3 regions of the Peribacillus sp. SIMBA_075 genome follow, and region 3 is predicted to be linked to each of the others. Evidence: riboswitches for the same ligand, from Rfam matches in the RefSeq annotation. Region 3 holds a riboswitch; each other region holds the start of a gene.
The links. A riboswitch is a leader RNA that binds a small molecule or an ion and turns the genes downstream of it on or off. The one in region 3 is predicted to bind S-adenosylmethionine.
Positions count from the first base shown of each region.

Region 1 (4,066 bases), on a different contig from region 3:
AGATGTACATATGGAGGGTTAAAATAATGACAACAACACCAAAAGAACTTCGTTACACTAAAGAACATGAATGGGTCAAAACGGAAGATGGAACAGTGCGCATTGGAATTACTGCTTTCGCCCAGTCCGAGCTTGGGGACATCGTATTCGTTGAGCTTCCGGAAATCGGTGATGAACTGAAAGCGAACGAGCCATTTGGAAGTGTGGAATCCGTTAAGACGGTTTCTGAGCTTTATGCTCCAATTAGTGGCAAGGTTGTTGAAGTAAACGAAGATTTAAGTGACAACCCTGAATATGTAAATGAATCTCCTTTTGAAAAAGCATGGATGATCGTGCTTGAACCATCAAATAGCAGTGATATTGAAGATCTGATGAGCGCTGAAGAATATGAAAGTTTGATTAACGGTTAAAATAAAGGAGAGGGGGGCCTGGAAAGGCCTGCTCTCTTTTTCATTTTGTACAATTGCAGTTGCGCACATAATTCGTGAGATGGAGTGATGACATGGAATGGGGCGAGTTCGATAAAGTGATCATTGTAGAAGGCAGTTCCGATAGAAAAAAAGTTGCCTCCGTTTTAAATGAAGATGTGGATATAAGATGTACGAATGGGACCATATCATTAACTAAGCTCGATGAATTAGTGGATGAATTGATGGAACGTGATGTTTATCTCCTGTTTGACGCAGATGAATCAGGAGAAAAGCTGCGGAAGCAATTCCGAAGGGAAATGCCGGAAGCGAACCACCTGTATATTAATAAAATGTACAAAGAAGTGGAAAGCTCACCCGAACATCATATCGCAACTGTGCTTTTATCTGCCAATATGAATGTGAAAATGAAATTTTTAAGTCAAAGGATGAACGATTAATTGATGCAGGAATGGAAAGAAGAAGAGTGTAAGATTGCCGTTGAAAAAGGGGAAACCTTTTGTTTATATTTATATACGCCTTTATGCGGTACCTGTCAGGTGGCTTCCAAGATGCTGACGATATCCATGGAACTTTTCCCGGAATTGAAGGCAGGCAAAATGAATATGAACTATGTCCAAGCAATCGCCGAATCGTATGAAATTGAAAGTGTCCCTTGTTTATTGCTTTTCAAAAAAGGACAGCTGCACAAAAAAATATATGCCTTTCAATCCGTTCCTTATTTGTATGGATTGCTTAAGGAAATCAGCTAAGAAACCAATCAGAACCGGATTGGTTTTTTTATGCTCCCAAATTGAAATCAAAAAAAGAATATTCTAACAATTCATTGACTGATTAATTCTAAAATGCTATATTTTGAATTAAGTAAGTAACGGCTGAATTTAATAGTTCTTATCAAGAGTGGCGGAGGGACTGGCCCGACGAAGCCCGGCAACCGGTATAAATTTATATACGGTGCTAATTCCAGCAGAGTGTTGGCTCTGGAAGATGAGGTGTGTTTTAAAACCTCTTCTTGTGGAAGTGGTTTTTTTGTTTATGAAAGGCCAGGTTTTCATGAAATTCCAACTAAATCCATAGAAAAAGGTGAAATCATATGTCAGAGAAAAAGTTGCGTTTTGAAACATTGAGTGTTCATGGCGGTCTGCAAGCTGATGAAACAGGTGCCCGGGCAGTCCCTATCTACCAAAGCAATGCATACTTGTTCAAAGACACAGACCATGCAGCGAATTTATTTGGTTTAAAGGAGAATGGTTATATATATACACGACTCCATAATCCCACGGTCAGTGTTTTTGAGGAAAGAATGGCCTTATTGGAAGGCGGTATCGGCGGATTGGCAACTGCAAGCGGAATGGCAGCCATCTCACTGTCAATCCTGAATATTGCCGGTGCAGGGGATGAAATTGTTTCAGCCTCTACATTATATGGCGGCACGTATAATCTTTTTGAAAATACTCTTCCTAAATATGGGATTAAGGTGAAGTTCGTTTCACCTGATGACCCAGAAAGTTTCAAAAGGGCAATTACGCCAAGAACAAAAGCCATATTTGCTGAAACGATCGGAAATCCAAGTTTGAGGGTCCTTGATATAGAAGCAGTAGCGGACATCGCCCACGAAGCCGGGATACCTTTAATTATCGATAATACCTTCGCTACACCGTATCTATGCAGACCAATTGATTTTGGGGCGGATATTGTCATCCATTCCGCTACAAAATGGATTTTGGGAAATGGAACGACGTTAGGCGGTGTCATAGTGGATGGAGGGAAGTTCGACTGGAACTCGCCAAACTACCCTGGCTTTACGGAGCCAGACCCAAGCTACGACGGTCTTGTATACGCCGATGCAGTTGGACCTGCTGCTTTTATAACGAAAGCCCGAGTGCAGTTGCTTCGTGATTTAGGTCCTGCGCTAAGTGCCCAAAGTGCATTCCAGTTTACGCTTGGACTTGAAACGCTGCATGTAAGAATGAAAGAGCATCTTTCGAACACCAAGTCTGTTATTCAATATTTGGAAAATCACCCTGCCGTGACTTGGGTTTCACATCCCGGTAAAGAGGATCATCCAGATAAAGCCCTTGCGGACAAATACTTGCCTAAGGGAGCAGGATCTGTTGTGACTTTTGGAATACAGGGTGACCGCGAAGCCGGGGCAAAACTTATCAATTCGGTGGAATTATGGTCCCATGTAGCTAATGTAGGGGATGCTAAGAGTTTAATCATCCACCCTGCCAGTACGACCCACCAACAATTGAATGATGCAGGTCTGGCGAAAGCGGGAGTGCGTGCTGATCAGGTCCGTTTATCCATCGGGATTGAAAATGCAGAGGATTTAATAGAAGATTTAGAGCAGGCAATTGAAAAAGCGACGAATATCGTCTCCCTGACGTCTAAAACGGTTTAAGCAAAAAGTCCAGTTCATTCTTTTACTAGAAATAATATACATTGCACTCCTTTTTTATCTATGATAAAATTTCCCCATACTAAAGAACTTAATGTTGTACAAATATTCTATATATTAGCTCTTATCAAGAGAGGTGGAGGGATGTGCCCGATGAAACCCGGCAACCGACAAGGAGATTCCTTGGAAAGGTGCCAATTCACACAAAGTTTAATTACTTTGGAAGATGAGAGGAAGGCCAGCTTCTTCACCTGCCTTTCTGCTCATGCAGAAAGGTTTTTTCTATTTCATTTGGGAAAACCTTCATGAAAGGAAAAAATGGTATTAAAAACTGACTAATAATGTAGAGAAATCAACTAAGTTCATAGGTTTTATTGGATAAAAGAGGTGAGCATTAATGATTACATTGACGAAAGTAAGTAAGCTTTTCCGAACAGGAAAAGGAAACGGTGAGACTATTAAGGCAGTAAATAATGTGAATGTTGAAATAAATAACGGCGAGATTTTCGGTATTATTGGTTACAGCGGAGCGGGGAAAAGTACTTTGATCAGAATGCTCAATGGATTGGAAACACCTACAGAGGGATCCGTTGTGGTGGCTGGGAAGGAAGTTTCAAAAATTAAAGGGGCTCAGCTCCGTAAGGCACGTCAGGAAATCAGCATGATTTTTCAACATTTCAATCTATTATGGTCCAGGACCGTTCAGGAAAATATATCCTTCCCATTGGAAATTGCAGGAGTTTCAAAACTTGAACGCACCAGGCGTGTGAACGAATTGATCAAGTTAGTCGGATTGGAAGGCAGAGAAAAGGCATATCCTTCGCAATTAAGCGGAGGGCAAAAGCAAAGGGTGGGAATAGCCAGGGCCCTTGCAAATGATCCTAAGGTCCTGCTTTGTGATGAAGCGACTTCTGCCTTAGATCCACAGACTACCGATTCCATACTCGAATTGCTTGTTGACATCAATCAGCGCCTGGGGTTGACGATTGTTCTGATAACACATGAAATGCATGTAATACGTAAAATCTGTCATCGCGTGGCCGTGATGGAAAACGGGCAAGTCGTTGAAGAGGGACCTGTCCTGGATGTATTCAAGAATCCTAAAGAACAAATGACGAAGCGTTTCGTGCAACAGGTAACGGAACCAGAAGAAACGAAAGAAACGATGGACCATTTGCTTGAACGCTTTCCTGCAGGTAAAGTGATTCAATTGACTTTTGTAGGTGATCATGCAGAA
Region 1 is NZ_JAWRYN010000019.1:23,872-27,937, forward strand. It holds gene gcvH (glycine cleavage system protein GcvH) at 27-410, shown strand; gene SB775_RS14995 (toprim domain-containing protein) at 503-868, shown strand; gene SB775_RS15000 (thioredoxin family protein) at 872-1,180, shown strand; SAM riboswitch class I at 1,317-1,422, shown strand; gene SB775_RS15005 (O-acetylhomoserine aminocarboxypropyltransferase/cysteine synthase family protein) at 1,522-2,832, shown strand; SAM riboswitch class I at 2,951-3,062, shown strand; gene SB775_RS15010 (methionine ABC transporter ATP-binding protein) at 3,227-4,066, shown strand, end outside.
Region 1: it holds a riboswitch for S-adenosylmethionine, as region 3 does, so the genes downstream of both, SB775_RS15005 (O-acetylhomoserine aminocarboxypropyltransferase/cysteine synthase family protein) here and SB775_RS14155 (methionine biosynthesis PLP-dependent protein) in region 3, are expected to answer to the same signal.

Region 2 (4,066 bases), on a different contig from region 3:
CATTAAACGTGACCAGTTCGATATTCAGCCCCTTCTTTTTCGCTAAGCTGACAATGTATTCCCACGTTCTCGTATCCCCGTTGCTGACACCCACTTTCACTGTTTTCACATCATCCGAACTGCCTGATGCACCCTCTTCGTTCCCACATGCTGCTGACACGATGGCCAATGCCAATACTATGATCGTTAATAAGATTTTCTTCATTTCCCCAACCTCCTGTTATTTTTATCTTCTTCTGATTTTTTTTGAAACGAAATTCCCGGTGGTTTGCAATAATTGAACGATGATCACGAGCGCCGCCACTGTGACGACCATCGTCATCGTATCGAACCTTTGATAACCGTAAGCCAAGGCTAAATCTCCTACCCCGCCTGCACCGACAGCACCTGCCATGGCTGTAGAACCAACCAGCCCGATTGTCGCTGTTGTAAATGTAAGGATCAACGAACTAAGTCCCTCGGGAATCAAAAAGCGATAAATGATTTGCCATGTCGTCGCCCCCATTGCCTGAGCTGCCTCGATGATCCCTTTGTCCACTTCCAACAGGGAGTTCTCCACAAGCCGGGCAATATAAGGAGCCGCGTAAAAGATAAGCGGAACAATGGCTGCATTCGTTCCGATCGCACTGCCTACAATCATTCTAGTAAACGGAATCAGTGCTACAAGCAAGATGATGAAAGGAACCGACCGCAATATATTGATGATCGGATTCAATACATTAAAGATCCATTTATTCTCCAGGATATGACCCTTTCTAGTAATGACAAGCAGGATACCTAGCGGGAGCCCAATCAATCCGGAAAATACCAATGAGATGGCTACCATATAAAGTGTGTCACCGAAAGCGGTCGACAGCTGCTCTGCCGTTATTTCCATTCCCCAAAGCGTATTACCCATTTACCTGCACCTCCTGGACGAGAATCCCCTCATCTTTAATATATTGATAAGCCTTGCCCACCTCTTTTTTGTCACCTGTCACTTCGATGATCAAATTCCCAAAAGGCGTTTCTTGAATTTCAGAAATATTGGCTGATAATACACTTAAATGAACATCATATTTCTTCGAGATGGTTGAAAGTAAAGGAGTACCCGAAGTAGTCCCAATAAAATTAATTTTCCAAATAATCGGGATATGGGACCCTATACTTTTCAGGAAACTTTGTGGAATCTCGTCATGTATGACCGTTCTCACGAAGTTTTTTGAAATATCCGTTTGCGGCTTCGCAAAAACTTCGAAAACCGAACCTTGTTCAACGACGCATCCGCCCTCCATGACCGCTACCTTATTGCAAATTTCCCTGATGACAGACATTTCATGAGTGATTAGCAGAATGGTAATATTGTATTCTTTATTAATTTTTTTTAAGAGCTGCAGTACTGCACTCGTTGTTTGTGGATCTAATGCAGATGTAGCTTCATCACACAATAAGATCGATGGATTGGTAGCCAATGCCCTCGCAATTCCGATCCGCTGCTTTTGACCGCCGGATAATTGTTCCGGATAACTCTTTGACTTGCTTGATAAGCCAACGAACTCTAACAGCTCGCCTACCCGCTTTTTGATTTCTTTACCAGGGGTTCCGGACAAAACGAGCGGCATGGCGATATTATCAAAAACGGTCTTTGAGTTAAGCAAATTGAAATGCTGAAAGATCATCCCGATTTTTTTCTTTTCAGCCCGTAATTCCTTTGGGTTCAATTTGGTTAAATCCTTGCCGCCAACAATCACCTGACCATCTGAAGGGTGTTCCAGCAAATTGACCAACCTGATCAATGTACTCTTCCCGGCTCCGCTATAACCGACTACACCGAATATATCCCCCTTTTCCACTGTCAAATTAATGCCCTTCAAAGCCTCGACAGTCTGTTTCTTTGTTTGATAAACCTTTTTAACATTTTGAAACTCTATCATCCAATCTCCCCCCATGCTGTTTATTTGTACAAATTCATTATCAGAGAAGAGCTTTGCAAAGTTTCATAATGATCGGGTTAAATTTTCGAAACTCACGAGTAAATGCACGAAACTCACGAGTAAATGCATGAAACTCACGAGTAAATACTCACAACTCATGATTAATGATCGAAACTTACGAGTTAATGCACCAATTCTCCAAATAACCATATACATTCTGAATAAACAAAAGAGGCCTCCTCCGTCATCAGACAGAAGAGGCCTCTTTTAGACATAAAAAAGAGTAAACTCTTAAATTAATTATCTAAGAAAAGCTCCTTCTTATCTTTCAAACTTTCGTCCGTTGGAATTAGCACAGTATTTTTACAAAAGTAAAAACCCGCTGCCGAGGTATCATAGGGCCAAGTCCCTCCACATCTCTTGATAAGAATTAACGTTATATTTAATTATGTCCTTCACTATATATTCTAATTTCCCTAAAGTCAACCATATTTTCCATCATTCTAAACATTTTCACAGTATAGTCAATTGACGGTTTTTTTTATTATATAAATATAATTCTTTCTCTATTTTATAATGATTTGCTCATTCTCCACAACATAGAAGTCGCTCAGTTATAACAGCTACAGATTATCTGTAGCCTTTTACACTGTCTACTTAGAGGGGATAATATCTCTGGAGGGCCTCAACTTTAATTAACTAATTATGAAAAAAATGTTAATTAAATATTGATTATTCATATAATTCAAAATATCATTAACAAAGAAGTTAAATACATAAAATGAGGTGGGATTCTTGGGATTTTCAAAAATATTATTATCAACAAGTCTATGCTTCACGTTATTTTCAGGTTTTTCATTATCAGAGGCAAAAGCAGAAACAAGTAAAGACCCTATTGCAATAGAACCATTTGCTTGTACAGAAGTAGGGACTTACACAACATCTTATAAATCTAAAACAACTTCAACAAAAACTGAATTTACACATTATGCAACAAATAATAGTAGTGTTACTGATAGTGTTACTAGATCTGTTCAAATTTCTTATGCTGCTACAGTAAGTATAGGAGGAGAAGCATCATTTAAAGTACTACAAACAGGGGCAAAAATAACAGCTAATGTCGGGTATGGATATAATAGTACAAAAACTCTTTCTACAACTTGGTCTATTCCGAAGGGAAAATGGAAATTAACTGCAGGAAGTAAATGGGTAAAAGCCACAGGAACTCGTTATAAAGTTGTTGCACCTTGTAATTTAACAAACGGAACTACTACAACTGCTAATTATACTTATGCAACATGGAGCGAAAAAGTTAAACAATAATGATATTTCGAGATTTAAAGATTTTTTTTACTAATAAACAGAGGTGTTAAAATATGCTTCTAAAATATATTTGTCCTTTTATCTTTTGTATGTCCCTTCTAATGGGGTGTAATTCTTCAGAAAAGACAAGTGAAAGAAGTGCCAATAATCCAATTGAATCTGAACAGAATAATTCATCTATTCAGAAAAACAAATCATTAGAAAACAAGTTGCGCCCCCCTAAATTTAGCATAACAAATTTCGAAATGAATTATATTCCTAAGAATAAGGAATTAACTTTTCTTATGAATTACGAAATCGATGTAGACATATACGAAATCTTACAAGAAAACACTCAAAAAATTTACTTTTCACTTGAGTACCCTGAAGCAGTGTACGATATTTTTCATAATAAAAATAGTGAATTATTGTTAGCAGAGCAACCTAAAGGCTATAAAACTAAATATCAAACTCAATTCAAAATAAGCATCGATTTAACGACAAAAGAATTAGAGAAAATAAAAAATAACTTATCTGGCTTTAACCTTATAATAGCTGACAAAGATAAGGATGCAATTGCTCATTTTATTGATTTAAATGGTTTTAATACCTTTGATCCTGATACTTCAAATTCTACTCATATAGATGATACAACTAAAAACTAATACTCATAGGCCCTAATGAATTACATAAGCTAATAAATTGAAGTATTACATGCAGAGATCATCAGAATTTAGTTGTTAATCCCCATTTGTTAATTACTACGTTGACATCCCCTTGCTCCAGTTATTCTGGAGCCTTTTTTTTACCTATTTATGATAAATAGGATGTCATGGGTAGGCTTAAAGAGG
Region 2 is NZ_JAWRYN010000010.1:59,978-64,043, forward strand. It holds gene SB775_RS10360 (MetQ/NlpA family ABC transporter substrate-binding protein) at 1-205, opposite strand, end outside; gene SB775_RS10365 (methionine ABC transporter permease) at 227-877, opposite strand; gene SB775_RS10370 (methionine ABC transporter ATP-binding protein) at 891-1,913, opposite strand; SAM riboswitch class I at 2,232-2,343, opposite strand; gene SB775_RS10375 (hypothetical protein) at 2,709-3,236, shown strand; gene SB775_RS10380 (hypothetical protein) at 3,290-3,880, shown strand; gene SB775_RS10385 (nuclear transport factor 2 family protein) at 4,058-4,066, opposite strand, start outside.
Region 2: it holds a riboswitch for S-adenosylmethionine, as region 3 does, so the genes downstream of both, SB775_RS10370 (methionine ABC transporter ATP-binding protein) here and SB775_RS14155 (methionine biosynthesis PLP-dependent protein) in region 3, are expected to answer to the same signal.

Region 3 (4,066 bases):
GTTTTTGTAATGCTGGGGTCAAGAATGTATTATCAACAAAGCTTAAAGCACCGGCTTTTTTTGCGATATCACATACTGCTTTAATATCGGTCACTTTTAGTAATGGATTTGAAGGCGTTTCGATGTATATGGCTTTCGTATTTGGCTGAATGGCAGCTTTAATGCTTTCAAGGTCCGTCATGTCAACGAATGTATGCTCAATATTGAAACGCGTCAAAACGTTTGTGACCATCCTGAACGTACCTCCATACACATCTTCGGAAATGACGATATGGTCTCCGGCAGACAACAGCAGGAAAGCTGTTGAAATGGCTGCCATACCTGATGAAAAGGCAAAACCGTGAGTGCCTTCCTCAAGTTCGGCAATGATATCTTCCAGTGCTTCGCGAGTTGGGTTCCCGCTTCTGCTGTAATCATATTTGCCGAATTGATCGATATCGGATTGATGGAAAGTGGATGCGTGCTGAATGGGGACGCTCACACCGCCTGTTGCAGGATCGAATTTATGTTGATTATGAAGTAATTTGGTTTCAAAGCTGAAATCATGAGTGGTCATCGTAGTGCCTCCCTTTTTACATGTGCGAATGCTTGCTGTAAGTCCTGGATCAAATCTTCGCTGTCTTCAATGCCGACGGAGAAGCGCAGCAGGCGATTGCAAACCCCGTTCGCCGTTCTGACTTCAAGCGGTATATCGGCATGTGTTTGTGTAGCAGGATAGGTGATGAAGCTTTCAACCCCTCCAAGGCTTTCTGCAAACGAAATTAATGAGAGTGATTGTAAAAATGGGTTGACCGCCGCTTCATCAATGATACGGAATGAAATCATGCCGCCTCTACCGGGATACAATACATCTGTAACACAATCATGTTCCGCCAAGTAATCTACAAGTATCTTGGCATTCTTTTCATGACGTTCCATCCGCAATGCCAGGGTTTTCATTCCGCGCATCAACAGCCAGGAATCAAAGGGGCTCAAGACAGCTCCCATGCCATTATGATGAAAGGCAAGTGCATCACATAATTCAGCGCCGCTAGCAACGATCAGTCCAGCGAGCACATCATTATGACCACCGAGATACTTGGTTGCACTGTGGATCACAATATCTGCTCCAAGCAGGATTGGTTGTTGAATAAGAGGCGTGTAAAAGGTGTTATCAACGATTAACAATAAATTAAATCGTTTGGCCAATGCTGCAACGGCGCTAATGTCCGTTTGCTGCATAAGAGGGTTAGTGGGAGTCTCGATGAAGATGGCTTTCGTGTGAGGAGTGATGGCTTTTTCAATATCCTCCAAACAACAAGTGTTCACATAGTCGCACTTCAATCCCCATTTCTTAAACCCTTGTTCCAACAGACGATATGTACCGCCATAAAGATCTTCGCTGACAATCCATGCATCATCTGATTTAAATAAGGCCAGTATAGTAGAAATGGCTGCCATTCCTGAACTGCAGGCATAACCTTGGTCGCCTTTTTCCAGATCTGCGATGGATCGTTCCAATAGTTGGCGTGTAGGATTACCTGTCCTTGTATAATCAAATCCAGTCGATTGGCCGATTCCTTCATGGCGAAAAGCTGTTGAAAAGTATACTGGCGGATTGACTGTTCCTGTCGCCGTTTCACTGCGATTTCCTAATTGAGCAAGATATGTTTCAGTTTTGTACATAGTTTTCACTGCTCCTTTTTAGTTAAATAAAATAAAAAAAAGTCTTCTTTAAGAAGAAGACTTTGATTAAATAGGGACGAGTCATTCTTCTTATCTTCCAAGTTCACAAACTTGTGGAATTAGCACCTTTTCATTGGTTTGAAACAAATGAAGGTTGCTGAGGTGTCATCGGGCCATTCCCTCTACCTCTCTCGATAAGAGTTTAGATTATTCAATTTCTTTTGAATTTACTATATATATAAAATACTGTCAAGAACATTTTGGATGATAATGCTTTGATTTTCATGAAAAGGGCAATTGGAGACTAGCGGTGTCAACACTTTATGTGTCTAAAAAGAATATCCAAAATTTGCATGGGTCCAGGGATAAACACGATATTAAATGGATTTTAAAGAAAAAGGGGGAGGCTTGGCCGGTTATTTTTGCATTAAAAAAATAAAGTTTGTACAATGTATAGAGAGAAAGAATAATATGACATTATTCATTTCATATACATATGGTCTTCGATGAATAGTGCAAACAATAGGAGGAGAACACATGGAATACAGAATCGAACGAGATACGATGGGTGAAGTGAAAGTTCCTGCCGATAAATATTGGGGTGCACAAACGGAGAGAAGCCGTAACAATTTCAAAATCGGTAACGAAAAAATGCCGATTGAATTAGTTCGTGCATTTGCATACGTTAAACAAGCTGCGGCAAAGGTGAACTTTGATCTTGGCGATCTTTCGGAGGTTAAAAAGAATGTCATCGTTAAGATTTGCGACGAAATCCTTGAAGGTTCGCTTGATGAACATTTCCCACTTGTAGTTTGGCAAACGGGAAGCGGTACGCAAAGTAATATGAACGTGAATGAAGTGGTCGCTAACAAAGGGAATGAATGGTTAAAAGAAAATGGTGAATCCGAAACCCTTCACCCGAATGATGATGTTAACAAGGCACAAAGCTCCAATGATACTTTCCCGACCGCCATGCATATTGCAGCCTTTATGGAAGTCGCTGAAAAATTGGTTCCTGCCATCAAAGCACTTCGTGATACTTTCGATTCAAAAGAAAAAGAATTTTGGGATGTCGTGAAAATTGGCCGGACACATCTTCAAGATGCAACACCACTGACTTTGGGACAAGAAATTTCCGGTTGGAAAGCGATGCTCGATAAAGATCTCGCGATGATTCAGGAAAGCAGCCAAAAATTATTGAACCTGGCCCTAGGCGGAACGGCTGTAGGAACGGGAATCAATACAAAAAAAGAATTCCCAGGACTTTCGGCCAAACAAATTGCAGCAGATACAGGACATCCCTTCGTCACTTCGGATAATAAGTTCCATGCATTGACAAGCCATAACGAAATCGTCTACGCACACGGTGCGTTGAAAGCATTGGCAGCGGATTTAATGAAAATTGCGAACGATGTCAGATGGCTGGCAAGTGGCCCTAGAAGCGGAATCGGCGAAATTGCCATTCCTGAAAACGAGCCAGGCAGCTCCATCATGCCAGGTAAAGTCAATCCTACACAAAGTGAAGCGCTTACCATGATTGCGACACAAATCGTGGGTAACGATGCTACGATTGGCTTTGCAGCAAGCCAAGGTAACTTTGAACTGAATGTATTCAAACCAGTCATCATCTATAACTTCCTGCAAACGGTGAAATTATTGACGGAAGGCATTCACTCTTTCAACATTAATTGTGCAGTTGGCATCACTGCAAATGAAGATAAAATCAAAGAAAATGTAGACCGTTCACTTATGTTGGTAACAGCATTGAACCCGCATATTGGTTATGAAAAAGCAGCCAAGATCGCCAAAACTGCATTCAAGGACAACTCTACGTTAAAAGAAGCGGCGTTGAAATTAGAATTCCTGACGGAAGCTGAATTCAAAGCATGGGTAGATCCTGCTGACATGGTTAATAAATAATTGCATAGGAGTGCCCTCCCGCTGGTTTTAGGGAGGGTGTTCCCATATGTTAAAATAATGGAATCAGCAAATAATGAAATCATAAGTATCGGGGACAGGAGGAAAAACAATGTCTTTATGCCCGCTTTGCAACGGTCTAAGAAAAATTCATGTAAATTGCCCGGAGTGCAGCAGTGGTCTTGATGATAAAGGGAAATTCATGGATTACGCTGATGATTACAGTGCTTATATGGATATCGACACACTTAAAGAAAACGACGGATACCCTCAATCCCTTCAAAAAGGCCAATGCCCGCATCTCATGAAATGCTCTGAATGCGGACATGATGAAGTGGTTTTGGTCCAGGAATAGGGTTTGCCCATTAGATATTATTCGAATAAACGCAAAAAGACCCATTCATGAACGGGTCTTTTTGCGTTTAATTAGCAGATAACTTCATGCTTTCCTGCATCTGTTCATCTTCTTCAACTAAAATGCGGT
Region 3 is NZ_JAWRYN010000017.1:18,690-22,755, reverse strand. It holds gene metC (cystathionine beta-lyase) at 1-556, opposite strand, end outside; gene SB775_RS14155 (methionine biosynthesis PLP-dependent protein) at 553-1,665, opposite strand; SAM riboswitch class I at 1,753-1,866, opposite strand; gene fumC (class II fumarate hydratase) at 2,203-3,585, shown strand; gene SB775_RS14145 (hypothetical protein) at 3,695-3,937, shown strand; gene SB775_RS14140 (ABC transporter ATP-binding protein) at 4,005-4,066, opposite strand, start outside.